3 regions of the Nocardiopsis sp. NPDC006832 genome follow, and region 3 is predicted to be linked to each of the others. Evidence: riboswitches for the same ligand, from Rfam matches in the RefSeq annotation. Region 3 holds a riboswitch; each other region holds the start of a gene.
What was found. A riboswitch is a leader RNA that binds a small molecule or an ion and turns the genes downstream of it on or off. The one in region 3 is predicted to bind cobalamin.
Positions count from the first base shown of each region.

Region 1 (9,915 bases), on a different contig from region 3:
ATATGTCATGTGGAGCTCCGTAGTGTGATGGAGATCTCCACTGTCGCACAGGGCTCCGACAATCCGGAGGCGCCGGCCGGAGGGAGGTCATCGGAAAGTGAAGAACAGGTGTCCGGTACGTGCCGATAGGCGACCGATCGCGCCGTGTGGAGGGTTTCCGGACGTCTCGGAAAGTTAATAGTTAGGATCCCGAACGGTTTACCCTCGATGTTTTATACGAGGTTTCGGGGAGCTCACGGGAAAAGGGCGCCCCTGAGAGGCATAACTTCCGTCAGGGGGGAACCCTTTCCGGGCAGGGGTTCCCCGGTCAGCGGAAGGCGGTTGCCACTCCCATGCCTCTTTGCAATAAAATCCCGGGCCAACCGGTGGTTACCCGAAGCTCCCCCAGGCCCACGGTCGCCGGTCGTATCCCACCACTTCAACAGCCCGGACGATTTCCCGCTCTCTCGGACTCGCGGTTCGTTTCGGGACCACTGTCCCTATGGACGGTCCCGCGTACCAAGAAGCACCGAGTTCCCATCGATAGGGTCGCCTCATGCAACACCCCCCGGACACGCTCCACGCGCGCAAACGACGTAAGGCGCGGGCCACGATCGTGTCAGCCGCCTTCCAACTCTTCTCCGAACACGGATTCGACAACGTGACCGTCGCGGCCATCGCCGAGCGGGCCGAGGTCGGCCGTACCACCTTCTTCCGGTACTTCGGCGACAAGCAGCAGGTCCTCTTCGCCGACGACGCCGCCGAGGTGGACCACATGTGCGCCTATGTTCGGGACAAGTCCGGGCGCTCGCCCGGCACCGACCTCGCCGCGGCGATCGGCCTGATCCGGGAGGCCGGCGCGGTCGCCCGGCCCTACGCGTCACTGTCCCCGGCGCACTCGGCGGTGTTGGTCCGCCTGCTCCGGGAGAGCGTGGACCTGCGTTCCCGTTACCTGCTCACCCGGCAGCAACGGGCGCTCCGTCTCGCCGGAGCCCTGGTCGAGGCGGGAACGGAGGAGAGCACCGCGGTCCTGGCCGCGCACACCGCCATGGCCTGCGAACTGACCGCCATGAAGCTCGCCGACAGCCCGGACGCCTTCCCGCACCGCATGGACGAGGCACACCGGATGCTCCGCACCTTGGGGAGCTGAGCCGCCGGAGGGCCATCGCCTCAGACGTGGTGCCCGCGCACCAGACCGGTGAGCCGACGACCGAAGGACACGACACCACCGGCCGCCATGCCCACGGCGCTCATACCCCGGCCCACCGTGCGCATGGCGGCGTTCACCCGATCCAACGGGTGGTCGGGGACCGGGAACACACCGTGACCGGTACCGGACAACCCGTTCCGACCTGTGGGGCTGGTGGGCGTCGGTCTTCTCGGCCAGGATGGGGCGCTGTGAGCGGCACATACAACACCTCCCATGGCCAGAACCGAGGCGTCCACATCCAGGCGGGCGTGGTCCATGCCTCCATGGACCTCCGCCAGAGCACCGCGAAGGCCATCCGGATCGTCCCCCAGCGCGAGACCACTCTCTTTCAGAACCGAAACGACGAACTGGCCGCGCTCGACGCCCACCTCGACCACGCCCTGGAGTCCGAACAGAGCCTGCTGCTCAACCTGGTCGGACCGCCCGGCATCGGCAAGACCACCACCGCGCTCACCTGGATCCTGCGGAACCGCCGCCGTTTCGGCCACGCCCAGCTCGCCGCGGCCTGCGGCGGAGACCCCGGCGAGGGTCAGGGGCGCGGTATCGAGGAACTGTGCGACCAGTACCTGCACGCGGTCGGGGTGGATACCGACGCCCCCGGACTCGGCACCTTCCAGGGCAAGCTCAACCGGTTCCACCAGGAGATCGCCGAACAGCCCGTGGTGGTGCTCCTCGACGACGTGCGCACCGCCGCCCAGGTACAGCCGTTCCTGTCCGACCTGGCGGGCATGGTGGTGGTCGTCACCAGCCGCGAACCCGTGCCCGGGCTGGCCCAACGCCGACCCGTGGTCGTACCCCTGGGCCCCCTCGCGGACGAAGCCGTCGCCGCGCTGCTTCAGGACCTGATCGCAGACGAACGCCCGGCCCGTGAACCCGAGGCCTTCGCCCGGCTGGTCCGACTGTGCGCCGGGGTGCCGCTGCTGGCCGGCCACACCGGTGGACTGCTCAGCGACGAATCCAGGCTCGCCATCGCCGACCTGGTCTCCCGGATGGAGGACGCCGGCCGACTGGCCCACCTGGAGGAGGCCGCCCGGACCGCCACCCGCCCGGCCGCCGTCTTCGACGTGTTCTACCGGGAGCTCGCCTCCGACGCCCGACTGCTGTACCGGGCCCTGGGAGCGCACCCCACCCGGGACTTCGATCGTTGGCTCGCCCGGGCGGTCTTCCCCGGAGACACCGACAAGGGCGACCAGGTCTTGGACGTGCTCCTGCGCCGCGGTCTGGTCAAGGTGGACCGGGCGGGCCGCTACGTCATGGAGGACCTCACCTACGAACACGCGCGGCTGGTCGCCGAGCGCGAGGAGCCGGCCGAACGCCGCGAGGTCCACCGACGCTTCGCCGACTACTACCTGTACGGTGCCGTCGCCGCGGACCGGGTGCGCACCGACCGCTGGCGGGTCAGTGATCTCTACGAGGCACAGGCGCCCTGCTCCCTGCCGGACTTCCGGTCCACCGAGCACGAGGCCGACGCGGTGGGCTTCGACGCCTGGCTCGAACGCCGGCGCCACGTCCGTGAACGCAGTGCCCGACATGGTGCGGGCGTTCCGAGCCCCGACGAGTGGTTCGAGGCGAACATGGACGCCATCCTGGCCTTCGTCCACCGCTCCGGACGGATCTGGCGGGGCACCCGCCCGGCAGCCGGATACGCCGGCGTCATGGCCGAGGCCACCAACGGCTACTTCACCGCCAACGGGCGTGTCGACGAGCGGCTCACCCTGCTGGCCCTGGCCGAACGCGACGCCGAGGGGAACGACGACGCCCTGGCCCGGGTCCTGGCCCAGCGCGGCGAGGCGATGCTCGGGCAGGGACGCCTGGCCGAGGCGCGCACGTACCTGGAACGCTCCTTGGCGGCCGCTCGCGGTCGTGGGGCGGACCCGCGCGGCCAAGGGGCGGCCCTGGAGTGGCTGGGGATCCTGGAGCGCCGTGAGGGCGACGCCGGAGCCGCCCGCGCCCTCCTGGAGGAATCGTTGCCGCTGCTCGACCACACCCGCCCTAAGGCGCTCGGGCTGCACCACATGCACATGGGCGACGTGGCGCTTCTGGCCGAGGAGCCTCGACGGGCCCTGGAGTGCTACCGGACTTCGCTGTCGTTCTTCCGCGAGCACGCCGCCACCCGGAGACGGGACCAGGCCAACGAGGGCAAGCTCCTCGTCAACCAGGCCCGCATCATCGCAGAGGAGCACCCCGACCAGGCGATCGGATTGTTGGAGGAGGCCCTGGACCGTTTCGTGTCCGCCAACCGCGCCTACCAGGTCGGCAAGGTCCTGGAGCGCCTCGGCGACCTCGGTCGGGGATCGGGGGAGCGGTGGGAACGGGCGGTGGAGGTCTTCGAGCTGGTCGGTGCCGCCGCTGCCGCCGGCCGTGTTCGGGACAAGATCGACGGCCGGGCCTGAACGGACCCGGCCGCGCCAGGTCAGTCGAAGAGTTCGTCGGCGTCGGTGATGCGGGACTTGAAGGCCTTGTCCAGCCAGTCATCGAGCCGGCCGATGTCGTCGCACTCCTCGATGCGTCGCCGTGAGTCGAGACTGATGGTCGCCGAGGTGGCTTCCAGGAAACGGATCAGCGTTTCCTGCTTGCCTTCCGCACGGGCTTCTTCGCGGCCTTCTTGACGACCCTCTTCACGGCCTTGGCCGACGTACTTGCGGGCGAAGTCGCTCTGCCACTCGTAGGTACCGGTCGCCATCAGGTCCTCCCACATTTTCCGTGCCGCAGCGTTCAGCTTCGACTCTGGAGCAGGCGTACCTGGAGCTCGTGTTCGAATCCGGGCATGACAGGAAACTACAGAAAGTGACCGGCCCGTGTCCGGTAAAACGGAGAACTCAGCCCTTGGCCGTCTCGAAGGGGATCGTGAGGGTTCGTTCCTCGGAAACTCGCAGGTGGAGCGGGGCGAGGGCGGCGAGCATCTTCGGAGCGGGTGCGTGGCCGGAGGTGACCAGACGTTCGGCGAGCACACCGGTGACCAGGCCGGGGTCGTCGACGGGGCCGGTGAAGCGAACCCGCAGGAGCGACCCGTCGCGAGTGCGCAGCCGGACCTCCTCGGCCGAGTACACGGCGGTGAGCAGGGCGCCGGGGCGGTGCGCGAACACCGTCTCGGACCACAGGCGTTCGTCGGCGGGCAACGCCTCTTCGGCGATGGTGAGGACGTCGGCCGCCGCGGCGAGTCGGTGGTCCATCTCGGCGTCGGAGCAGACGAGGACACCACCGGATTTCGGCGCCGGGCTGCGATACACGGCGAGACCGTCGTCGGTGGGCCGTACCCGGACCCAGAGGGAGGTCGGCTCCGGGCTCTGGACCTCGGGCTTCGGTGGTGCCATGAGGCGGGGCCGGCCGGGCGGGGGAGTGGCGCCCATGAGGCGGTAGGCCTCGGCGCGGATGAGGTCGAGGGCCCGACCCGGGGCGGAACTCACCCAGGTGAGGGCGGTCTCATGGGTGAGTTCGCGTAGTTTCTCGGCCTGCTCGAACTGGGGCACGAGGGTGGCGTGGGGATCGAGCGGGTGGGCGACCTCGTAGAGCCGTCCCAGGGCGGAGTCCGGGTCGACGGAGTCCCGGCCGTCGGAGCTGAGGAGGACGGGCCGGCCGAGGGCGGCGGCGTAGACGCTCACGGATCCGTGGTCGGAGAGCACGAGGTCGGCGGCGATGACGGCGGCCCGCCAGCCCTCGTGGGGTGGGATCAGGAGGAGGCCGGAACGGAGGGCCTCGTCCTGCCAGATTCTGATCTGGCGCGGCCCGTGGGAGGACCAGACGTTCGGGTGCAGGACGAGCGCGACCCGGTAGTGGTCGTAGGGAAGCCGGGCGAGCAATTCGGTGATGACGCCCGGGTGGCTTCCGTAGAGGGATTCGTCGTTCCAAGTGGAATTGACGGTGATGAGTTTCTGGCCGTGGCGTAGGCCGAGGGCCTTTCGGTAGGTGAGTCGGTGGGGCACTCCGGCGAGCAGCCGGTCGTAGCAGGGATCACCGGAGAGGAAGGCGAGCGGGAGCGCGTCGGGGCAGCCTTGGGCGAGGCGGTCGAACTGTTCGCCGTGCGAGAGGGCGATGGAGCTGGGGACCAGCCGTCCCTGGTGTTTGAGGGTGTCGTCGGAGAGCCCGAAGACCTCCTGACTTCTGACTCCTGACTCCTGACTCCTGACTCCTGACTCCTGCGACCATTTTTTATTATAACCGTTGCCATGGGGAATGCGCAGGATTTTTGTTTTTAATTCATGAAGGTCGTCCCCGAGGCTCGCGGTGATCGCGAGATCGAATTCCGTTTCCTTCGCCTTTTCCCAGGAGATGTGCCGGATCTGCGTTTCTCGGAGGTATTCGTCGAGACCGTTGGCGAAGACACCGCCGGTGGTCCGGGTGCAGTAGAGCTGCACGCGCGGGTCGTACAGGGCCGGAAGCACGTCGGCGATGCGGGTGGCGGCGGTGAGGCTGTGGATCACCAGGAGAACGTGCAGGTCGGCGCGGGCGGTGCGCCACGCGGGGGTGAGGGCGAGGGGTCTGCCGGCGGGGGTGTCGTCCTTGGCGGTCACAAGTCGCAGAGCCTACCGGGCGCGAGTGGGGTGACACCAAGTACCGGGTCGAGGGGTCTGGATTTATTAGGACGTCCAACTATATGGTGGCCCCACCGCGGAGCGGGGAAGCCGGTGCGAGTCCGGCGCGGTCCCGCCACTGTGACCGGGGGAACTCCTCGGAAGTCAGGTCACCGCCCGCGGCCAAGGAACCGTGTGATCCACGAGGATGGAGCGAACACGTATGGTCAGCGAGCTGACGCATTTCGTGCAGGGCGAGAAGGTCCACGGCCGGTCGGGCGTCTTCGGCGACGTCTACGATCCCAACACCGGAAGGGTCCAGGCGCGGGTGCCGCTCGCGGACCGGACCGAGACCGAGCAGATCATCACCGACGCCGAGCGGGCACAGGTCGAATGGGGTTCCTGGAGCCCGCAGCGCAGGGCCCGGGTCCTGCTCCGCTTCCTGCAACTGGTCGAGGACGAGCGGGCGAACATCGCCAAGGCCCTGTCCGCCGAACACGGCAAGACCATCGCCGACGCCCACGGTGACCTGCAACGGGGCCTGGAAGTGGTGGAGTTCGCCGCCGGCATTCCGCACCTGTCCAAGGGCGAGTTCACCGACAACGCCGGCACCGGCATCGACGTGCACTCCCTGCGCCAACCCCTGGGCGTGGTCGCGGGCATCACCCCGTTCAACTTCCCCGCCATGATCCCGCTGTGGAAGGCCGCGCCCGCGCTGGCCTGCGGTAACGCCTTCGTGCTCAAACCGTCCGAGCGCGACCCCTCCGTGCCGTTGATGTTGGCGGAACTGTTCGTCGAGGCCGGGCTGCCCCCGGGTGTGTTCAACGTGGTCAACGGTGGCAAGGAGGCCGTGGACACCCTGCTCACCGACCCGCGGATCGCCGCCGTCGGGTTCGTGGGCTCCACCCCCATCGCGCAATACGTGTACTCCACGGCCACCGCCCACGGTAAGCGCGCCCAGTGCTTCGGCGGCGCCAAGAACCACATGATCGTCATGCCCGACGCCGACCTGGACCAGGTCACGGATGCCCTGATCGGAGCCGGATACGGGTCGGCCGGTGAACGCTGCATGGCGATCTCCGTCGCGGTCCCGGTGGGTGAGGAGACCGCCGACGCGCTGGTCGCCAAGCTCAAGGACCGCATCGCGGGGCTCCGGGTGGGTGCCTCCGACGACCCCGACGCGGACTTCGGCCCGTTGGTCTCGCGGGAAGCCCTCCAACGGGTCGACGAATACGTCGCGTTGGGCGTGGAGGAGGGTGCCGACCTGGTCGTGGACGGTCGCGGCCACACCGTGCCCGGCCACGAGGAGGGCTTCTTCGCCGGTCCGTCGCTGTTCGACCGGGTCACCCCCGACATGCGGATCCACCAGGAGGAGATCTTCGGACCCGTGCTGTCGGTGGTGCGCGCCGCCGACTACGAGGAGGCCCTGCGTCTGCCCAGCGAACACGAGTACGGCAACGGAGTCGCCATCTTCACCCGTGACGGGGACACCGCTCGTGACTTCTCGCACCGGGTGAACACCGGAATGGTCGGCGTGAACGTGCCCATCCCGGTGCCGATCGCCTACCACACCTTCGGTGGCTGGAAGCGGTCCGGCTTCGGCGACCTCAACCAGCACGGACCGGACTCGATCCGTTTCTACACCCGGACCAAGACGGTCACCTCGCGTTGGCCCTCCGGGGTCAAGGAGGGCGCGGAGTTCACGATTCCGGTCGTGCGATGAACGCCGCCCTCACCGACGAACAGCGCGCCCTCACCGAGACCGCCCGCGCGTTCGCCGACGAACACCTCGCACCGCACGCCGTCGAGTGGGACCAGGCCAGGCACTTTCCCGTCGACGTGCTCCGCAAGGCCGCCGAACTCGGTATGGGCGGTCTCTACGTCTCCGAGGAGTTCGGGGGCACCGGCTTGACCAGGATGGACGGTGTCCTCGCCTTCGAGGCGCTGGCCACCGGCTGTCCGTCCGTGGCCGGGTACCTGTCGATCCACAACATGGTCGCCTGGATGATCGACCGCTACGGCGACGACGCCCAGCGCGTCCGGTGGCTGCCGAACCTGTGCACCATGCAGGCCCTGGGCAGCTACTGCCTGACCGAACCCGAAGCCGGTTCCGACGCCGCGTCCCTCACCACCCGGGCGGTCCGCGACGGCGACCACTACGTTCTGTCCGGCACCAAACAGTTCATCTCCGGGGCGGGCGCCTCCGAGGTGTACGTGGTCATGGCCCGCACCGGCGGCGACGGGGCCACCGGCGTCTCCGCGTTCATCGTGCACCGCGACGACCCCGGGCTGTCCTTCGGGGCCGACGAGGCGAAGATGGGCTGGAACGCCCAACCCACCCGACAGGTCCTCTTGGACGGGGTTCGCCTGCCCGCCGACCGGAGGTTGGGCGCGGAGGGCGACGGGTTCCGTATCGCCATGAACGGCCTCAACGGCGGCCGTCTCGGCATCGCCGCCTGCTCACTGGGCGGCGCCCGGCGAGCCCTGGAGGACACCGTGTCCTATCTGGGTGACCGTGAGGCCTTCGGGGTCCCCCTCATCAACGCCCAGGCGCTGCGTTTCCGGTTGGCGGAGATGGCCACCGAACTGGAGGCCGCGCGCTCCCTACTGTGGCGGGCCGCCGCGGCCCTGGACGCCGGTGACGCCGACGCCGCGCACCTGTGCGCCATGGCCAAGCGGTTCGCCACGGAGGCCGGCTACACCGTCGCCGACCACGCCCTCCAATTGCACGGGGGGTACGGCTACCTCGCCGAATACGGAATTGAGAAGATCGTGCGCGACCTGAGGGTGCACCGAATCCTGGAAGGAACCAACGAGATCATGAGCCTGATCATCGCTCGCGGACTGACCGGGGCCGCCTGATGTCCAACGCCATTGAAGACACGGTGCTCCTGCGCGTCGACAAGGGGCTGGCCCACGCCACCCTCAACCGGCCACGCGCCATCAACGCCCTCGACCACGACATGGTCCGGACGCTCGCCGACACACTCGACTCCTGGGAGAAGGACGAGTCCGTCTCCGTGGTGCTCGTCGACGGCGCCGGCGACCGCGGCCTGTGCGCGGGCGGCGACATCCGCGCCATCCGCTCCAGTGCCATCGACGGCGACGACGGAGCCGCCCGCTTCTGGCGGGACGAGTACCACCTCAACGCCCATATCGCCCGCTACACCAAGCCCTACGTCGCCTTCATGGACGGCGTCGTCATGGGCGGCGGTGTCGGGGTGTCCGCGCATGGCGGAGTCCGTGTGGTCACCGAGCGCTCCAAGGTGGGCATGCCGGAGACCACCATCGGGTTCGTCCCGGACGTGGGCGGCACCTTCCTGTTGTCGCGGGCGCCGGGGGAGACCGGTACCCACCTGGCGCTGACCGGCACGCCGATCGGGGCCGCCGACGCCCTGTACGTCGGCCTGGCCGACCACTTCGTGCCCTCCGAACGGCTGCCCGAGCTGACCGCCGCGCTCGCCGGCCCGGACTCACAGAGCGCGGTCACCGAGGCGGTGGGTCGGTTCGCGGAGATCGCCCCGGCGGGCACCCTCGCCGACCGCCGCTCGTGGATCGACTCCTGCTACTCCGCCGACACCGCCGAGGAGATCGTCGAACGGCTGCGCGCCCACGGGGACCCCGAGGCGGCCAAGGCGGCCGACACCATCGAGGGCAAGTCGCCGACCTCGGTGAAGACCACCCTGTCCGCGCTGCGCCGCGCCCGGGCCCTGGGCTCGCTGGAGGAGGTCCTGGAACAGGAGTACCGGGTCTCCTGCGCCACGCTGACCTGGCCGGACCTGGTGGAGGGCATCCGGGCGCAGGTCATCGACAAGGACCGTTCGCCGAAGTGGTCCCCGGCCACTCTGGCGGAGGTCGACGCGGCCGTCGTCGAGTCGGCGTTCGCGCCCGCGCCGGACGGTCCACTCGGTCTGAAGGACCCCGGAGGCCGCGTATGAGCGCCGTCGCCTTCGTGGGACTGGGCAACATGGGCGGCCCGATGGCCGCCAACCTGGTGGCCGCCGGGCACGAGGTGATCGGGTTCGACCTGGTCCCCGACGCCCTGACCCGTGCCGAGCGGAGCGGGGTCCGGGTCGCCTCATCGGCCGCCGAGGCGGTGTCCAGGGTCGACGTGGTCATCACGATGCTGCCGGGCGGGCGCCACCTGCTCGACGCCTACCGAGGCACCGAAGGGGCCGACGGTGGGCTGCTGGCCGCCGCCCGCCCCGGCACGCT
Region 1 covers NZ_JBEYLC010000011.1:7,329-17,243, reverse strand. The annotation lists gene ABZ717_RS07870 (exo-alpha-sialidase) at 1-9, opposite strand, end outside; gene ABZ717_RS07865 (TetR family transcriptional regulator) at 536-1,129, shown strand; gene ABZ717_RS07860 (hypothetical protein) at 1,150-1,320, opposite strand; gene ABZ717_RS07855 (hypothetical protein) at 1,378-3,582, shown strand; gene ABZ717_RS07850 (hypothetical protein) at 3,603-3,872, opposite strand; gene ABZ717_RS07845 (hypothetical protein) at 4,009-5,700, opposite strand; cobalamin riboswitch at 5,771-5,896, shown strand; gene ABZ717_RS07840 (CoA-acylating methylmalonate-semialdehyde dehydrogenase) at 5,924-7,423, shown strand; gene ABZ717_RS07835 (acyl-CoA dehydrogenase family protein) at 7,420-8,562, shown strand; gene ABZ717_RS07830 (enoyl-CoA hydratase/isomerase family protein) at 8,562-9,638, shown strand; gene mmsB (3-hydroxyisobutyrate dehydrogenase) at 9,635-9,915, shown strand, end outside.
Region 1: another riboswitch for cobalamin. It lies ahead of ABZ717_RS07840 (CoA-acylating methylmalonate-semialdehyde dehydrogenase); the one in region 3 lies ahead of ABZ717_RS20590 (ribonucleoside-diphosphate reductase subunit alpha).

Region 2 (9,391 bases), on a different contig from region 3:
GTCCAGGTCCGCGCGCACGCCTCCGGCGCCGAGCGTGGCCAGGTCGGGGTGGGCCAGGGTGTGGTTGGCCAGTTCGTGGCCCTCCGCGTAGGTGCGGCGCACCGTGAACGGGTCCTCCATCACCGGGTGGCCGGTGACGAAGAAGGTCGCCTTGGCGTCGTGCTCGGCGAGTGTGTCCAGCAGCTCCGAGGTCCGGCCGCCGGGGCCGTCGTCGTAGGTCAGCGCCACGCAGCGCGTCTCGGGGTCGGTGCAGTCGATCCCGTCGTCGACGGGGGAGATCTCACCGGGGGAGGCGACGCCGGTGCCATCCTTCTCCGCCTCGGGGGCCGCGGCCACGGTGAACTCCTCGACGCCCTTGGTCGCGGCGTCGCGCGCCCGCACCCCGAACTCCGACAGCAGTTCCTCGGCCTCGTCGCGTTCGATCACGACGCCGACGCGACCCTCGGAGGTGGGCGCGACCTGTCCATCGTCGAACTCCACGATCAGGTCGCCCTCGGGGCTGAACGCGAGGGAGTCGTAAAGGCCGCTGATCGGGTACAGGGACACCGCCGCCACGGTGTCCGGGACCTCTTCGAGTACGCGGTCGTTGAGCGCGGCCAGCTCGTCCTGTCCGGCGAGCAGGCCGCTGGAACCGTGCACCGAGCCGTCGTCGGTCTCGTACCAGTAGGTGCTGTGACCGACGCGGGTCTCCTCCGAGTCGGTCTCGGTGGTGGTGATCCGCACGCCCACGACCCCGTCACCGGCGGCGGTCAACCGCCACTCGCCCTCGAAGGAGGCCGCGCCGGGGTTGGCGGCGTCGAAGGCGTGCACCTGGTCGGTCAGGGTGCGGTCCAGGAAGTCGGTGAGGGGGTCGGCGTTGGGGATGGCCGGGTAGGCGACGGCCACCTCACTGTCGCCCTCGTAGTCGACCGAGGCCTCCTCGGTGCCGGGGAGCGCGGCCGTGTCCACCACGGTCGTCCCCTCCTCGGAACCTTCCGCCGGAAGGTCGTCGTCGGTGTCCACCGCCACGTTCCGTGTGATGCTCTCGATGACTCCGTCCTCGGGCAGGCCCGGTGGTCGTGTCGCCGACAGCACCAGTCCCAAGAGGACGACCATCGCGATCGCTGCCGTGAGAACGGGGCGGTCGGGGGCCATGCTGGGACCGTCTTGCTGCTTCACCTGGGGGCTCTCCACGCTCATCGTCAGACGAACGTTCGCGAAAGGACGGGGGTCTTTCGCGTAACGCTGGTATCGGGTGTGATGCCGGGCACACGAAATGGGTTCGCTGGTGTGCTCCGGGCCAAGGGGTCACGCCGGGTGCAGGGGCGAAGGGGGTGCTCCCTATACTTGCAGGCGTGGAAGGTACACACTCCCACCATCGACTCCCGGAGCCCGCTCCGGTCGGTCGGAGTGTGTCGAAAGAGGGAACCCGGTGCGAATCCGGGACTGCCCCGCAGCGGTATGTGGGAACGAGCGTCGCCATAAGCACTGGTGATCCGACCGGAAAAGTCGGAAAACCGGGAAGCGGTGATCATTAGGACGACCGGCGCACGACGTCGGAAACGCCCACGAGTCCGAAGACCTGCCTCCACCCGGTGGTGCGCCTGTGCCGCCGGTGGTCCCGCGCCCCGAGGGAGGGCCGAGGTCGTCAGGCACGTGCGCCCCGGGTGAGCCCCTCGTCGTGCCGCGCTCCTCGCCCCGCTCTCGTGGCCGGTACCCGGCTTTCGACGAGGGAGAGAAGCTTCATGGTCAGCAACCCCGCGGCCTCCGGGCCGTCCGTGCGCTCCACGGTCCACGGTTACCCGCGCATCGGCCCCGCCCGCGAACTCAAGCGCGCCAGTGAGTCCTACTGGAAGGGCAACACCACGGCCGCCGAACTCGACGCCGTCGCCGCCGACCTGCGCAAGGGCGTCTACGCCCGACTGCGCGAGGCCGGAGTGGACGACATCCCGTCGAACACCTTCTCCTACTACGACCAGGTGTTGGACACAGCGGTCCTGTTCGACCTCGTGCCCGCCCGTTTCACCTCCCCGGCCCAGGCAGAGGAGCGGGACGAGCAGCTGCGCCGCTACTTCGCCCTCGCCCGCGGCGAGCAGGGCGCGCCGCCGCTGGAGATGACCAAGTGGTTCGACACCAACTACCACTACCTGGTCCCCGAACTCTCCCCGAGCACCCGCCCGCGCCTGGTCGGCGACAAGCCCCTCGCCGAGTTCCGTGAGGCCGCCGAGGCCGGTTTCCAGACCCGCCCGGTCCTGGTCGGTCCGCTGACCTTCCTGCTGCTGGCCAAGGCCGCCGAGGACGCTCCCGAGGGCTGGGAGCCCATCGAGCTCCTCGACCAGCTCCTGGACGCCTACGCCAAGCTCCTGAGCGACCTGTCGGCCGCGGGCGTCACCGAGGTCCAGCTCGACGAGCCGATCCTGGCCACCGACGAGGGTCGCGCCGCCGTCGGCCACCTGGAGCGCGCCTACCAGCGCCTGGGGTCGCTCACCGAGCGTCCCTCGCTCCTGGTGTCCACCTACTTCGGTTCCATCGGCGCCGCCGCCCTGCGCGTGCTCAAGGACTCTCCGGTCGAGGCCGTGGGCCTGGACCTGGTCACCGACTCCGAGGGTGCCTCCGACCTCACCGCCGTCTCGGGGCTGGGCTCCACCCGCCTGGTCGCGGGCGTGGTGGACGGCCGCAACGTCTGGCGCACCGACCTGCCGGCCGCCGTCGCCGAACTGGGCACCCTCCTGGCCCTGACCGACGAGCTCACGGTGAGCACTTCCTGCTCGCTGCTGCACGTGCCCATCGACCTGGACGCCGAGACCTCACTGGCGCCCGAGCTGCGCTCCACCCTGGCCTTCGCCGAGCAGAAGACCAGGGAGGTCGCGCTGCTCGGTCGGGTGCTCTCCGAGGGAGCCGACGCCGACTACCAGGGCGCGTCCGAGCCGCGGGACGCGTCCTTCACCGACGCCCGGGTGCGCGCCCGCCTGGACGCCCTCGGCCCGGACGCCTACGAGCGTCCCCAGGATCGGGACGTGGCCGCCCTGCGACCGCTGACCACGACCACCATCGGCTCCTTCCCGCAGACCGCCGAGCTGCGTCGCGCCCGCGCCGCGCACCGGCGGGGCGAACTGCCCACCGAGGACTACAAGGCGCTCCTGCGCGCGGAGATCGACCGGGTCATCGCGCTCCAGGAGGAGATCGGTCTGGACGTGCTGGTGCACGGCGAACCCGAGCGCAACGACATGGTCCAGTACTTCGCCGAACAGCTGGAGGGCTACGCCACCACCGAGAACGGGTGGGTGCAGTCCTACGGTTCGCGGTGCGTGCGCCCGCCGATCCTGTTCGGGGACGTCTCGCGTCCCGAGCCGATGACGGTGGAGTGGATCACCTACGCCCAGTCGCGCACCGACAAGCCGGTCAAGGGCATGCTGACCGGTCCGGTCACCATGCTCGCCTGGTCGTTCGTGCGTATCGACCAGCCGCTGGGTGAGACCGCCCGCCAGGTGGGTCTGGCGCTGCGCGACGAGGTCGCCGACCTGGAGCGGGCCGGCATCCGGCACATCCAGGTCGACGAGGCGGCTCTGCGCGAGTTGCTTCCGCTGCGCGAGGAACAGCGGGCGGCGTACCTGAAGTGGGCGGTCGACTCGTTCCGACTGGCCACCTCCGGGGTCGCGTCGAGCACGACCATCCACACGCACATGTGCTACTCGGAGTTCAACCAGATCGTCGACGGGATCGAGGCGTTGGACGCCGACGTCACCAGCGTCGAGGCGGCCCGGTCGCGCATGGAGCTCGTGGAGGCCCTGGGCGAGCGCGGTTACAAGCGCGGGATCGGTCCGGGCGTGTACGACATCCACTCGCCGCGGGTGCCCTCGGTCGAGGAGATCGAGGCCTCGCTGCGACTGGCGGTCTCGCACGTGGACGCCGCGAACCTGTGGGCCAACCCCGACTGTGGTCTGAAGACGCGCGGTTACACCGAGACCGAGCAGGCGCTGCGCAACATGGTGGAGGCGGCCCGCCGGGTGCGCGCCGACCTCTGATCCCACCCCGAACGCACGAAAAGGGGGCCGCGGCACGAAGCCGCGGCCCCCTCTCGTCGTTTCTTCCGGGGAGGAGCCGGTGATTTCCTACTCGGCGCCGAGCAGGGCGATCGCCTCTTCGGCGGAGTTGGTGAGCAGGGCCTCGACGTCGTCGACCATCGTCAGGTCGGAGCCCTCGAAGTCCGAGACCTGGTAGGTGATCTCGATGTTCATGTTGGCCGAACGGACCAGCATGATCGCCGTGGGGGCGGGGTCGTCGAGGATGATGTTCTCGGTGATGATGAGGTGCGCCTCATCGCCGAGACCGTCGATCTCCTTCTCCTCCTCCAGGTTCTCCTCCGGGTAGTAGTCGCTACCACCGGTGTAGTTGGCGAGGGAGTCCTGGTAGTCCGACGAGGCGCCCTCGACGGAGTCGCTGCCGGCGTAGGGCGTGGCGTACTCCAACCAGAGGCTGCTGTAGGCGCGCTCCGGGTTGCCCTCGGGGGCGTCACCCGTGGCGGTGCAGCTGGCGCGGTTGTCGGAGACGCTCTTGCTGGGGTCGTCCCGCAGGATGAAGTCCGTGGAGACCTGCTCGGTGATGGCGTCGCAGGGCTCGATGGGCAGCGCGTAGGGCGGCTCCCCGGCGGGCCCGTCACCGCCGCCGGAGTCGGGCTCCTCGGTGTCGTCGTCGACCGGCTCGTCGGTCTCCTCGGTGCCCTGGGTGGTGTCGGGACCGGTGGCGATCTCCTCGCCGCCGGTGTCACGCGTGACGAGCATGACGATCACGGCGATGACGAGCACCACGATGATCGCGCCGCCGCCGATGACCACCCAAAGGCCGGCCTTGCCGCCGCCACCACCGCTCTGGGGCGGCGGGGGCGGGGGGTATCCGCCGGGTCCACCCGGACCGCCGGGGCCACCGTAGGGCGGCTGGCCACCCGCGTACATGCCCTGGTCCTGACCGGGGCCGCCCTGGTAGGGGCCCTGGCCGTAGCCAGGCTGCCCGCCGGTGCCGCCCCCATAGGGGTTCTGCGGAGGCTGGTTGTAAGGTCCGTTTTCGCTCATGGCTCCCCTCGCCCGGTGAAGTGTTGGCCGTGTTCTCTGGGACGCGTGTGCCCATTGGTGGGTTCTCACGAGTTTCCCGTGACGGCCGCCGGCGGATCGCCGGGTGGGTGACGGCACGGGAGACCGTGGGGGAGGAGAGCCCGGGACCAACGCCGGTCCGCGGGCGAGTGCGGTACGGCGAGGAGCGGGAATTCCCCGTGTCGTGAGTGGATGCCCCGACTGCGCGCGGGGTTCTTTCCGACCGCCGAGATGATGCCGAGGGGACGGGCCACGGCGACCGGGGGTCGGGACGACAAGCATCCTAACCGTGACCTTAAGGGGAGCGGCGTAGCGGGCCAGGGGTAACGGGGCGAATCGTCATCGATTCGTTCCGGTCGAGCCACACGTCACCCTTGGCGTGACTTGATCGTGATTATCCTGTGTGGTTTTTCGAGTCGTTTCACCGGTAAAGGGGCCGTCCTTTCCGGCCCTTGGTCCCGAGAGGACGGGTGCGGGGAAGTCGTGTTCGCCGCACCCGCCGGGGATCAGAACATCGAGATGTGCACGTGGTCGAAGTGGTTCTCGGTGATGCTGCCGCGGTCCGACATCGGGCGCCAGTCGGTGTCGCCTCGACGCACGTCCCAGATCTGCTGGCGGTAGATCACGTACATGACCCCGAGGTCGTCGGCGTTGTCCCGGGCCCAGTTCGCGATGTCCCAACCGCGCTCGACCTGGTCCTCCGGGGGCATGGAACCGTTGCCGTCCACCATGAAGTCGCAGGCCCGGCCCTTGGGGTGCTCACCCACGACCCAGCCGCCCACCGCGCGGTAGCAGCCGACACCGCCCACTTCCGACCCGCGCCCGAAGATCTCGATGCCCAGGTCGCGCATCTGCTCGGTGCGCGGAGTGATGTTGTCCGGCGGTCGCATGGGCTGCTCCGGGTGGTCGGCGATGAGCCGGCGGACGTCCATGCGACGATCCTCCAGCTCGTCCATGTCGGCCTCGGCCTCGGCCAAGCGATCCTCGGCGTTCTCTTGGGCGACCTCGTCCCGGGACAGGGCCTGGTCCAGCTGGTCGATCTTGTCCTGGTTGCTGGTGGACAGGTAGTCGATGACGACCGCGCGCTCGATGACCTCGTCGGGCTCGGCCTCGACGAACAGCGACATGGAGGGGTCGATTCCGCCGCTGGTGTAGGTCGCCACCGCCAGGGAACGGACCTGCCCACGGGCGGCCTCCACGTCCTCGCGGGTGGAGTCGGCGCGCGACTGGGCGCGGTCGGCCTCCTCCATCACGTTCTCCATGTCCCGGAGTTCGCCGTTGTACTCCTCGGTGAGGGTCTCGGCGCGCGATTCCAGGGTGCCCATGTCCTCGTTGTCCCGGGGGACCGGCGCGGCCAAGGCGGGCGCGGGCAGGGCGAGGGCTGCCAACAGCGACAGGACCACCGCCGCGGTGCGGCCCGGGGTCGGGTTCGTGCGCACGACCGTCGGAAACGGGCGCGCGCAGTCGGCGATCAGCTCCCGCCAGGTGCGGACGGGAGGATCGGGCGCCCAGAAGTCGGCGTGGTCGGCCACTCGGCTCGGATCGTCTGACTGCAAGGTGTGGTCGCTCCTCGTGCCCACACACGGACCCCATAGCGGGCACGGGGACGCTGTGGACGCAGATGCTCGTCTTTCCCGGACGGGGCGCGGGGCACGTCGTCTTCGCGGGCCGCGCCGCACTCACCCCGCTCGAAGGGGGAAAGGTCACGGGACGGTAATGAGTCTAAGCATTCTCACGGGTCTTCGGGAGGGACGAGGTGATCACATCCCCCAACAAAGCCGTAGGTGTGGTCTAAATAACCATATTCGGGTCAAGGATTTTGCCGAATCGAGGCATCCGAGATGGTTGAGTTGGTGCCGTGATGGCTCCTGAACACTACGAAACGACCCCCGTCACCTTGGCGGACACCACCCGGCGGTGCGTACCTCTGCCCGGTGGTCGCTGTCGTCCGTCCCGTCGTTCCTGAGTCCGAGGGCGAGAACCCGCCCCGTTCGGCGCCACCGCGCCCTCCGACCGCCGCTCCGGCGCGTCGCCGCCGCTCGCCCACCGCGCGCTTCGTACGCTCGGATGCGGGCGTCGACCCCCACGCTGAGTCCGGTCTCCTTCCGCGCCCCCACGCGCGTGGGAGCCGTGACACCACCGCCAGACGTCGATGGGAAAACCGTGATTGACGCAGTGGGTCTCCACAAGACCTACAGGTTGAAGAAACGTCGGATCGAAGCCCTGAAGGGGGTCGATCTGCACGTCGAGTCCGGCGAGATCTACGGGGTCGTGGGCCAAAGCGGTGCGGGTAAGAGCACCCTCCTGCGCTCGGTGAACCTCCTGGAACGCCCAGACGGTGGCACCGTCCGCGTCGGGGACGAGGAACTCACCTCGCTGCGCGGCGCCCGCCTGCGCGAGGCCCGACGCCACATCGGCATGGTGCACCAGCACTTCGCCCTGCTCTCCTCGCGTACGGTCGCCGGCAACGTCGGCTTCCCGCTGGAGGTCACGGGGATGTCCCGCGCCGCGCGCGCCACCCGGGTCGGTGAACTCCTGGAACTGGTCGGCTTGGGCGACAAGGCCCGCGCCTACCCCTCCCAGCTCTCCGGCGGCCAGAAGCAGCGCGTGGGCATCGCCCGCGCCCTGGCCTCCGACCCCAAGGTGTTGCTGAGCGACGAGGCGACCTCCGCCCTGGACCCGGTCACCACCGAGTCCATCCTCGCGCTGCTGCGCCGACTGCGCGACGAACTCGGCCTGACCATCCTGCTCATCACGCACGAGATGGACGTGATCAAGCGGATCTGTGACTCCGCCGCGATCATGGAGGACGGCGAGTTCCGTGAGTCCGGCCGGGTCCTGGACCTGATCGGGACCCCCGGTTCGCTGCTGGCGCGTTCGCTGTTCCCGCTGCCGGAGCACGGGGGGCCGGAGACGGTGTTCATCACCTACCCGCGTTCCTTCGACGAACCGTTCATGTCCGAACTGACCCGTCGGTTCGACGTGGACGTCAACATCCTCGGTGGCGGTGTGGAGCAGGTCGCCGGTCAGTCCGTGGGCCGGCTCAGCGTCGACATGCGTGGAAGCCGTCGTCGTGAGGCACTGACCTACCTGTCCGAGAACGGCCTGCTGGTCGAGGAGGCCGGAAAGTGATCACCAACGAGATCCTCTACCTGGCCCAGGAGGGCAACGCGGTGACCGCGATCACCGACTTCGTCCAGGACTGGCCGAACATGTGGCCGAGCCTGTGGCTGGGAACCATGGACACCGTCTACATGGTGTGGTGGGCCACGGTCTTCAGCGTCCTGTTCGGTCTGCCCCTCGGCGTGCTGCTCGTGGCCACCGACAAGGGCGGCCTCATCCCGGCCCCGGCCGCGCGCGCGGTGCTCAGCGCCATCGTCAACATCGGCCGTTCGCTGCCGTTCATCGTGTTGATGGTGGCGGTGCTGACGCTGACCCGCTTCCTGGTGGGCACCACGCTCGGCCCGACCGCCGCCATCGTGCCGCTCAGCATCGGCGCCATCCCGTTCTTCGCGCGCCTGGTGGAGACCGCGCTGCGCGAGGTGGATCGGGGCGTCGTCGAGGCCGCGCACGCCATGGGCACGCGCAAGTTCACCATCGTGGGCAAGGTGCTGCTGCCCGAGGCCATGCCCGGGCTCATCGCCGGCCTGGTGATGACCGTGGTCACGCTCATCTCCTACTCGGCCATGGCCGGCGCCATCGGCGGTGGCGGTCTGGGCGACCTCGCCATTCGTGAGGGCTACCAGCGCTTCAACGACCACTACCTATGGGCGACCGTGATCCTGCTCGTGGTGATCGTGCAGGTCGCGCAGAGCCTGGGCGACCTGTTGGTGCGCCGACTGTCCAGGCGCTGACGCGTCCCTCTCGATCCCGCCCCCCGTGATTCCCCCCGAGTCGTCCGGTACCAACGGCAAGGAGACAACCATGACCAGGAGAGCGAACGTACTGCGGGGCGCCGCGGTGTTCGGCGCCGCGACCGTGCTGCTGGCGGGGTGCGGGAGCCCGAGTGAGCGGGCCGACGAGGGTGGTGGCGACGACGACGTGGTGACCCTGAAGGTGGGGGCCACACCGATGCCGCACGCGGAGATCCTGGAGTTCGTGAACGATGAGCTGGCGGCCGACGCGGGCCTGGCCATCGAGGTGGTCGAGTACACCGACTACAACCAGCCCAACGCCGCCCTCGTCGAGGGAGAGCTGGACGCGAACTACTACCAGACGGTCCCGTTCCTGGAGGAGTACCAACAGGGCAACACCGACGCCGACCTGGAGTACGTGAGCAACGTGCACCTGGAGGCCTTCGGTCTGTACTCGCAGGAGTTCTCCGA
Region 2 covers NZ_JBEYLC010000106.1:871-10,261, forward strand. The annotation lists partial or broken gene ABZ717_RS27620 (polysaccharide deacetylase family protein) at 1-1,134, opposite strand, end outside; cobalamin riboswitch at 1,361-1,584, shown strand; gene metE (5-methyltetrahydropteroyltriglutamate--homocysteine S-methyltransferase) at 1,725-4,004, shown strand; gene ABZ717_RS27630 (DUF3558 domain-containing protein) at 4,092-5,048, opposite strand; gene ABZ717_RS27635 (hypothetical protein) at 5,573-6,622, opposite strand; gene ABZ717_RS27640 (ATP-binding cassette domain-containing protein) at 7,242-8,198, shown strand; gene ABZ717_RS27645 (methionine ABC transporter permease) at 8,198-8,920, shown strand; gene ABZ717_RS27650 (MetQ/NlpA family ABC transporter substrate-binding protein) at 8,991-9,391, shown strand, end outside.
Region 2: another riboswitch for cobalamin. It lies ahead of metE (5-methyltetrahydropteroyltriglutamate--homocysteine S-methyltransferase); the one in region 3 lies ahead of ABZ717_RS20590 (ribonucleoside-diphosphate reductase subunit alpha).

Region 3 (9,915 bases):
CCGGGACCTCGTCCGGCGAGAACAGGGTCCAGGTGCCCTGCTCCTCCACACGCTGCATGAACAGGTCCGGAACCCAGTTCGCGGTGTTCATGTCGTGGGTGCGGCGGCGCTCGTCACCGGTGTTCTTGCGAAGGTCGAGGAATTCCTCGATGTCGATGTGCCAGGTCTCCAGGTAGGCGCAGACCGCGCCCTTGCGCTTGCCGCCCTGGTTGACCGCGACCGCGGTGTCGTTGGCGATCTTCAGGAACGGGACGACGCCCTGGCTCTTGCCGTTGGTGCCCTTGATGTGGGAACCCAGGCCGCGGACCGGGGTCCAGTCGTTGCCCAGACCGCCCGAGTACTTGGACAGCATGGCGTTGTTGCTGATGCCGTGGAAGATGTCCTGCAGGTCGTCGCCGACCGTGGTCAGGAAGCAGGACGACAGCTGCGCGCGCACCGTGCCCGCGTTGAACAGGGTGGGCGTGGAGGCCATGAAGTCGAACGAGCTCAGCAGCTCGTAGAACTCGATCGCGCGGGCCTCACGGTCGTCCTCGTTGAGGGCCAGACCCATCGCGACGCGCATGAAGAACGCCTGCGGCAGCTCGTAGCGGACCTCGTCGCTGTGCAGGAAGTAGCGGTCGTACAGGGTCTGGATGCCGAGGAAGGTGAACTGCTCGTCGCGCTCGGGGTGCAGGGCCTTGCCCAGACGCCCCAGGTCGAACCGGGCGAGGGCGGGGTCGAGCTGCCCGAGGTCGATGCCACGACCGACGTAGGCGGCCAGGTAGCCCGCGTAGCCCTCGGCCATGTCGGCCTGGGTGGCGGTCTCGGGAGCGCCGCCGATGAAGCTCAGGGCCTCGGTGCGGAGCTTGTCCAGCAGCAGGCGAGCGGCCACGTAGGAGTAGTTCGGGTCGACCTCGACGAAGCTGCGGGCGGCCATGACGACGCCGAGCTCGACCTCGGCGTCGGCGATGCCCGGGTAGAACCCGCGACGCGCCTCGGTCAGGACCTTCTCCGCCGAAACGCCGGAGAGCCGTGCACAGGCCTCGGCCACGACATGCTCGATCCGGTCGACGGCGGCGGGACGACCGCCCTCGTTGTTCGGTCCGGGCCGAACGGATGCGGGCACGGCCTCGACGTCAAGGGTCATACAGCGGCTCCAACCTCGGTAAAAGAGTCCCGGTGGGGGTGCGGGGGCACAAGTGACAAGCGTGCGGCTCACAACGATGGATCGCCGCACCGGATGCGTGCGATCCATCGTCGGGTCGCGGCGACTCTCCCTCGAAGCCCCGACGTTGTACACACCTGGGGGTGTGTGCCGATGGCAGGTTTTCGGACTCGTGGGCGCCCTACCGAGCCGTCGCTTCCCGGGACCTTTCGGGGGTTCCCGGTGCGCGTGACGACCTTCGTTCCCACTCACCGCTGCGGGGCAGTCCCGGACTCGCACCGGGTTCCCTCTCGCGTCACCGGCCCCTTGCGAGCCCGGTGAACCACCAGCGGGACAGATACTACATCTAGGGGATGGCGGCTTGGAACACCGCAAGATGATGGCGTGTCGCTGATTTCTCAGATTCTTCGACGATCGTCGAACACGCCTCCCGGGCGTGGTATGAAAGCGCCGGAACGGGGCTGCGCGACGGTATCGGGAGGGGTCCCCGAAGGGGGCGCGTCACAGCCTAGGACGTTCCCGGGACGAACGCACCCGGCACCTCGCCCGGGTGTCCGCCACGGCACCTCTGGGCAGGGTAGGAAACCTCACTCGCGGCCGGCCGATCCCGGTCTGTCGGTGCTCGACCCGCGCCGCCGCCCCACCCCGAAACCCGCCACCACGGGACACGCGCGGGACGACCGAACCGGAGGCCGCCCGCTCCGATCGCCTACGATCTCGTCGGATCGCGCGGTCACTCCTGGTCGAGAAGGAGGTCCAGATCATCCTCCGCCAGCCCGAGGTCGGCCCTGATCCGAAATCGGATCCGCAGGAGTTCGAGGAACAGATCCCGATCGCACGGACTTTGTGGGCGCCCGGCGTGTCGTCGGGCGCCCACGGTGGCCCACCGTTCGGCGCCCTCCAGGTCGTCGTGGGCGTACAACGCCTCGGTGACGTGGATGTGGGTGGGCAATCCGACCGGTTCACCGGTCTCCAGCCGCTTGAGGTGCCCCTCGGCCTGCTGCCGCTCGTCCAGTTGCAACAGGGCGCCGGCGCTGAGGGCGTGCGCGTCGACCACGGTGGGGCCACCATCGTCTATGGCCCGCTGATAGGCGGAACAGGCGCGTTCGAACTCCTGGGCGATCTCCCACTGTTCTCCGGCGCGTACGAACAGCTCCGCCCGCGTGACCTCGCTACCGGCGTCGACGCTGTTGGCCAGGTCCAGTAGTCGGGCGGCGGTCCGGCCGTGTTCACCGGATCGGACGGCGTGGAATTCCAACCGGTCGAGTTCTGCCGTCGTCACGTGGGTCAACCGCATCGCCCCATCCCAACTCGCTCTCCCCACCCACCGATCAGGGCCTGGCACGCTCCAAGGCCTGCCAGAACCCCTGGCGCAGTCCATCTCGGACCTCGTCGCGCAGCAGGTGGTCGATCGGGAGCGAGGATCCCTGGAGCAGACGAGCCTCCAGGTCCGAGGGCATCCGGGGCCTGCGGGCGAGGACGGCCTCCACCCAAAGGACCGGCGCCTCGCGTGCGATCGACTCCGCGAAGTCGTTCCCTTCCTTGTGCGCGATGTGCACCGCATCATCAACGGTATGCGCGCCGAGCCCCGTCTGTTGGGCATATCCAGGACTGTGAGTGGATTCCTGGTAACCGCCGGGGCCGAATCGGCCGTCGTACTCGGGACCAGTAGGTCGCCGTTCCCCGAAACGGGGCGCGGCGCCACCGCTGTGCGCGGTGTCAGTTGCCGTACTGGTCCCATAGGTAGGGTTTGTGTCCGCCCCACCTCCGAACCCCTGCTCCTCGCCGTGTCCGCCACCGAACCTGGGGTCGGGGGCGGGAGGGTTTCTATGGGGTGGAGCCTGTTGCGGGTCGGGCGCGAACGAGGCCTGTGGACCGGTGCCCGCCCCGAAGGCGGGCTGTGGTCCCGTATTGGAGAAGGCCTGTTGTGGGCCCGTTCCGGCGAAGCCCTGTGGACCGCCTCCGGCCGCCTGGGCGGGTCCGGGTCTGGCCGGCAGCCCGTACCCTCCGTCCGCTCCACGCGGCGCCGGATGGGCGCCCGTGTGGGGGCCGACGTACCCGGCCTGCCCGTTCTGACCGGCGCCCGGGTAGACCCCGTTGCCGTTCACCGCCTGTCCCCCCGAGGGGAAACCGTTGGCGTCGATCGCTCCGGGAGGGGCGTTCTCGCCCGAGGGGCCGGCGAGGTGGTCGCCGCGCTGTTGGGCCAGCGAGCGACGCATCGCGCGCAACTGTTCCATGGCGCTGCCCTGTGGAACGGGCTGGCCACCGGTGCCGGCGAACATCGCTTCGAGTCCACCCGTGGAGGGCGTGGCCGGTTCGACCATGCCGTTCCGGGGCCCGGAGGCCACCGGGTGGGGGGACTGTTCGGCGGGGGCCTGGGAGCGTCCGTTGGCGAAGGGCGTGGTCGTCTTCGCCGCGTTCTCCTGGGTGGATCCACCACCGGAGAGCAGGTTGACGTGCGGGCGCAGGTGACCGGCGCCGATCTCGATCAGGTCGTCGCACTCCTGGCGCAGCGCCCGAGAGATGGTCCAGTTGCCCTCCACCGAGATGTGCACGACGGTGACGCGCACACCCAGGTCCTGGACGTCGGCGACCACGGGGGCCATGTCCTCGTCACCGCTCACCAGGACGGCGTCGCAGAGGACACCGGTGCGGGCCAAGGTGGTCAGGTCGCGTTGGACGTAGCCCTCCACGCCCTCGCGGCGGCCGGGCCGGATCTTCGCCGCTCTGAACTTGATGCCGGGGATGTCGGCGATGCCGTCCTGTTCCTGGGCCCTCCGGTCGTCGGCGACCGCCTCGTACCAGTAGCAACGCAGGAGCGGCAGGCCGGTGCGATCCCGTGCGACCTCGTTGAGGAACTGGACGAGACCGGAGTAGTCCCAGGCGACGGAGTCCCGGTTCCGGGTTCCGTGCACGGCCATCGCGCCGTCGGCGAGAAGGTATCCCGCGTCGACGAACAACGCGCAACGGTCCACGTGACACCGCCCCCTTCCCTGTCGATCTCTGGGGCCATATCCATGACCGGGGCACAGCCTAGCCAAGTCTGTCTGATTTTGCGTGCCGCCTTTGAATACTCCCCGTCAATACATTGCTACACACAGGAGGCCTTCCCGGTCGGCGCGGGCCCTTCGGTCGCCCTGTGCACACGATGAACTCCGCACCGATGTTCGACTCAGGTGCGCATCGGGGCCGTGAGCACGATCGCGCCCATCAACAAGGCGTCCTGTCCGGAGGAGATTCGGATTTCCGATTCGCGTCCGAGCCGCGCGTCGAATCGGACCACATCCGTCCCGAACGTCATCGGGTCGCCATCCGAGCCTCGCGCGGAGCTCACGAAGACGTTGCCGGCGTCACCGCCGCCTTCGCGTGGATCGAGCGGGACGCCGTCCAAGAGCACACGGTCCCCGCCCAGATCGGCGTCACCCTCCCAGGCCACCACGTCGAACGTGGCCGGGACCGACGCCGGCAGCAGTCCCGAAACCGGGAACCGCGCGCCGACCTCGTCCTGGAAGACCGCCGAGGTCTCGTCCAGAACCATGGCCTGCCGGTGCCCCTCCACCGAGGGGTCCTCCAGGATCACCACCAGGCTCCACCCCGCGTACGCCCCCCGACCTTCGGTCGCGGGAACGTCACCGACCCACCACTGGCCACCGCCGGCTGAACGCACCAGCTCGGTGACCTCGGCGAACGCCTGGTAGGCGGGGTAGGCCGGCAGCTCGGCGGAACGAACGTCGGCGGCCGTGACCGTCGTGTAGGAGGCCATGCCCGGCCCCTTGATCCGAGCGGTCGGAGCGCTCGGGTCGCCCGCCGCGGAGAAGTACAGTCCGGCCCAGCGCACGGATCCGCCCGCGGGGAGTTCCCAGGTCGCGGCGCTGGACGAAGTCGTCGTGGGGTCCCGGTCGTCGTCCAGGGGCCCCATCACCCAGTTGTCGTTGTCGAGACGCTCACCGGAGCGGTCGCGGGCCTGCGCGCACTCGCCCGGCTCCTCGTCCTCCTCCGGTTCCTCTTCATAACCGTCCTCTGGCGCCTCGGGTCCTTCGGTCTCCTCCGGGGTCTCGGGGGCCTCGGGCGCCTCGGGGGTCTCGGTACCGGATTCCCCGCCGTCCGACCCTTCGTTTCCGGGAAGCCCGGGGACCCCCGGAAGATCGTGATCGAATTCCTGTTCTTCGCCGCCGATCTCCCCTCCCTCCCCGAGGAGATCATCGAGCGCACCCTCCCCCTCCGTCCCAGGGGTCCCGGTGTCCGCGGGAGGGCGACGAAGATCGGCGTCGTCCGCACCCGGCTCGGAGTCGGGGTCGACATCGGTCTCCGCGTCGGGTGACCGCTCGGGCGGGGCCAGGGGGTTGTCGTCCCCGCTCCCCGGCACCCGCGGACGCTCCCACCACGGCCAGGGCCACGGGTTCTTCGGGTTCTCCGGCTGCTCGGGTTCGATGCAGGTCATCAGGGTGTTGCCCACGCTCTCGGAGCGCACCTGACCGGCCGTGGCGTATCTGGCCGGGATTCCCTCCGAGGACACGCCACGCTCACCGGTCGCGGTGTAGCGCACCTCTCCGGAGGAGACCGCCACGTCGGCGGGAACGTCCACGTCGGCGTCGGGCGCCACTCGGACATCCAGGAAGTGGGTGCTGCTCTCACCGGCGGCCATGTCCGACCGCACGCATTCACCACCGCCGCCACCGGCGGAACAGCCCCAGTCACCGTGACCGACCGACAACGGGATCGCTCTGCCCGCACCACCCGAGGAGACCATCTCCACACCGGGGGGCAGGGTGATCTCGGCGACCACGTCCTCGGTGGTGTCCGCGCCGGTGTTGAGCACGTCCAGGACCATGATCCCGTCGCCACCGGGCACGAGGGAGCCGACGGGGTCGATGCCCACGGCGAACTCCGGCCACTCCGCGGGTGCCTCGGGTACCTCGGGCTCTTCGGGTGCCGGTTCGGGTTCCGGTTCGGGCTCTGGTTCCGGTTCCGGTTCGGGGACGGGTTCCGGCTCACTCGGAGGCGGGGGCGGATCGGGCGACTCGGCCGCGGGTACGTCCGCGGGGGGCACCGGCGCGGGAACGGGCTCCTCCGGCGCAGGCGGATCGGCGGGCGGTGTGTCCGGGTCATCCGAGTCCGCGGCCGGGGGCGGTGGGTCCTCCGCGGGGGCGTCGATCGGCGGAGCCGCCGCCGTCGGGGGGTCCTCCTCGATCGGGGCGTCCGCGCCCACCATCGCCAGGGCGACGGACACCGCCACGCAGGCCGCCGCGGCGGCGCCCGCCGTGGCCTGCTGCCGACGCTTGGACATCCGGTTCCACCAGGCGCCGGAAACGGCCGCACCGGGAACGGACGCCAGGTAACCCGTGGCGCCGAAGCCGACGACCAGGGGAAGCACGATCCCGCGCAGCCCGACGTTGACGTCCATCAGCTCCGCGTACACCTCGCGGCAGTCGGAGCAGTCGTCCAGGTGCCGGTCCACCTTGCCGGTGTCCCGCTTGGCCAGGCCACCACGCACGTAGGCGCCCAAGAGACCGATCGTGGGACGGCACGTCTCCGCGGTCCCGCTACCCGCAAGGTGCATCTGCAGGTAGGCCTGCCGCAGCCCTTCCCTCGCGCGGTAGGCCAGGGCGGCCACCCCATTGGGGTTCATTCCCAGGATGGTCGCCGCCTCCGCGGGCTTGACCCCCTCGATCTCGGTGTGCCACAGGACCGACTGCCAGCGTTCGGGCAGGGAGAGGAAGGCCCGGGCGATCAGGGATCGCTCCAGCCCTTCGAGGGCGGGGTCGACGAAGGGCTCACCCGAGTCGTAGCTCTCCATGTCGTCGGTGACGACCTGGCGTTTCTCGCCTCGGCCCCGGTCGTAGGCGGCGTTGCGGACCGCGGTGAGCAGGTAGGGCCGGAAGGCGTCGCTGGGACCACCCCCGCGTTGGAGGACACTGAGCACCTTGGTGAACGCCTCGGCCACGGCGTCCTCGACCTCGGCCTCACCGCGCAGAAGTTGGCGGGCCAGCCCACGCGCGGCGGTCGCGTGGCGTTCGTACAGGGCCCCGAAGGCGGCGTTGTCGCCACCCTTGACCTGCTCGATGATCTGAGCGTCACCGAGCAATGTCTCTGTGTACTCCCCTTCGGCGTCGGTCACCCCGCGCCCTTTCACTCGTAGTCCAGCCCCACCGCTGACCGGAACCGGACGTGGGGGCGTGGGTTCGGCGTCCGAAAACACGTTCTCGAAAAATATCCCCTATCCGCGTCATGAACGCCACCGATCTCCGTGATTAGGGGTGAGGCGGACGGAGGGAGCCCACCGCGGGGGCGCGGGCCCACCTCCGTCCACCTGGGAAAACGACGACCAGGAGCTGAACCATGGGCGAGATCGAAGTAGGAGCCGGAGCGGGGGGCCGCAACGTTCACCGCGCTCGGGAACTACGTACGCCGTGGAGGCACCGCTCACAGGCAGCGGGTTGGTCCCGGTCCGAGGACTGGTGGACCCCGGCCGTGGACGTCCTCTGTGAGGCCTACGCGCACGGTGGCGAACTCACCGAACCCTGCGCGAGGCTCGGCGAGGCCCGCGCCCGTGTGGGTGTGGGGATCGGGCGCGCCCTGACGGACCTGGACGCGTTCACCCGCTCGATCGGGCTGGACCGATCACCGTTCGCCATGGTCCGAGCCCTGGCCGAGGGCTGGGAGCGAGGTGGTCGCGACCGGGACCACTGCCAGGATCCGCTGACCGGACTGGCCGATCGTGGCTACCTGCGAACCAGGGTGGGCGAGCTCTACCGGGGCATCGACGACGGCGTGCCCGCCGCCTTCGACCACCGTCTGGTGGTCATGGCGCTGGACCCCTCACTCGACCCTTGGCGGCGGACGGCGCGGCTCATCGTGCTCGGTCACGAACTGCGCCGCTTCTTCACCCGTGGCGAGTCGTTGTGCCTGGTGAACCGCTCACGGATCGCGGTGCTGACCCAGGACGGACCCAACCTCGCGGAGGAACTGGACCTCCTGCGCGAACAGACCGGTTGGGAGCACGGGGCGGCCGTGTGGTCGGTCCCGTTGCCCGGCACCCACGCCGAGGCCTTGTCCCTGCTCGACGCCCTGGACGGCGGGGGTGCTCGATCCGACCGATGACCCACTGACGCCGTTCCGGTGGACCAGGCCCTCCTTGAGGGGAGAGGAGCCCCCACCGGACGGCAACGCCGACCGCCGCGCGACGCCGAGGGGACGCGCGCAGAGCGGTCGGCCCCCGCCCGACGACCACCCCGGGCCCTCTGGCCCCGAGAGAGGGCGGCCCAAGGGAACGTCGGACGGGAGGGCGCGTTGACGAACGCGCCGGGGCGCGCTCACACAGGGGAGGTGGGCGCGCCCCTCTCCTTCGCGCAGGGGCGTGGCCGCCCGGTTCGGCCCGTCACCCGACCTTGATCCGGCCAAGGCTCACCCGGAACAGCGCTCTACCGAACAGGGACGCGGGGACCGCCCGCACGTTCACGATGCGTTCCTCGAAACCGCCCGGCATCGGCGGGGTCCGGTCCACGATGTCGGCCCACGCCTCGATGCCCTTGGCGGACGGCACCGGATCGAAGGTGCTCGACGCGAACGGTTCCGAGTCGACACCCGACGATTCGGCCTCGTCCTTGGGCCGGGTCCGCTGTTCGGGCCGTTCCGGGGCCGCCGGTTGCACGGGGGCCGCCGGCCAGAGCGGTTCCTCGGGCCGGAGGGTTCCCTCGGTCCGAATCGGCTCTTCGGGCGGAACCGACTCCACCGGACGAGCGGACGTGTCCTCCACCCGGGCCTCGGGGCGCGGGGCCGACGGCGGTTCCGGGACGGGGGCGGGGTCCGGTTCACGAAGGGGGTCGGGTGCGATCGGCCCTGGCTCCGCTTGGACCCGGGGGTCGGTTCGCGGGGCCTCCCACGGCACGGGTTCCCGAGGTCCTGTGTCCTGCCGGGGCGTGACCGAAGGGGGCGCCGAGTCCTTCGGAGGGGGGTTCCAGGGCTCGCTCGGCGGGGGCGTCGGTTCGGGTCGGGGCCCCTCCCACGGATACGGGTTCGGCGGCGGTACCCGACGTGGCGCTTCCGGCCGAGGAGTCGGCGCCTCCCGAGGACGTTCCGGGGCGGGCGGAGCGGGCGGAGCGGACATGCCCGACGTACCCGAGAGGAAGGCCTCGGCGATCGAGTCGTTCGCCCGTGTGCGCGGCGGCCCGGACGGGGCCCGCGAACCGGGAGGAGGTGGCGCCTGACCCGACGGTGGCGTTCGCGCGGTGTGCGGTCCGGCCCAGGGGTACTGAGGTCCGGAAGAGCCCGGGGGGACCTGAGGTCCGGACGGAGCGGTGTATCGCCTCGGCGGCGCGCCGTCGCCCTGGTACCGCGGTGGCACGTCGCCGGCCGGAGGTGACCCCGGCCTTTGGTGGCCGAAAGCCCCCTGAGGGTTCTGGGGGCCTTGGGGCCCCGGAGGACGGACGGGCCCATGGGTCGGCCGGAAGCCTTGGGGAACCTGAGGACCGGAAGGGTTGTGGGGGACCTGGGGCCCGGAAGGGTTCTGGAGAGCCTGGGGAGCCTGGGGATTCTGGGGCCCCTGAGGACCGGAAGGGTTCTGGGGAGCCTGGTATGCCTGATGCCGGGGAGGTCCCTGGAGGTTGTGGGGAGCTTGAGGACCGGAAGGCCCCGAAGGAGTCGGCGAACCCTGGGATGCCTGGCTTCCCTGGAGACTCTGGGATCCCTGGGGGTTGTGGGGAACCTGAGGACTATGGGGGCTATGGGGGCTATGGGATATCTGGGTTCCCTGGGGACTCTGGGGGTTCTGG
Region 3 covers NZ_JBEYLC010000047.1:5,087-15,001, forward strand. The annotation lists gene ABZ717_RS20590 (ribonucleoside-diphosphate reductase subunit alpha) at 1-1,126, opposite strand, end outside; cobalamin riboswitch at 1,282-1,486, opposite strand; gene ABZ717_RS20595 (hypothetical protein) at 1,878-2,441, opposite strand; gene ABZ717_RS20600 (NYN domain-containing protein) at 2,476-4,119, opposite strand; gene ABZ717_RS20605 (sigma-70 family RNA polymerase sigma factor) at 4,317-7,262, opposite strand; gene ABZ717_RS20610 (hypothetical protein) at 7,484-8,245, shown strand; gene ABZ717_RS20615 (hypothetical protein) at 8,523-8,876, opposite strand.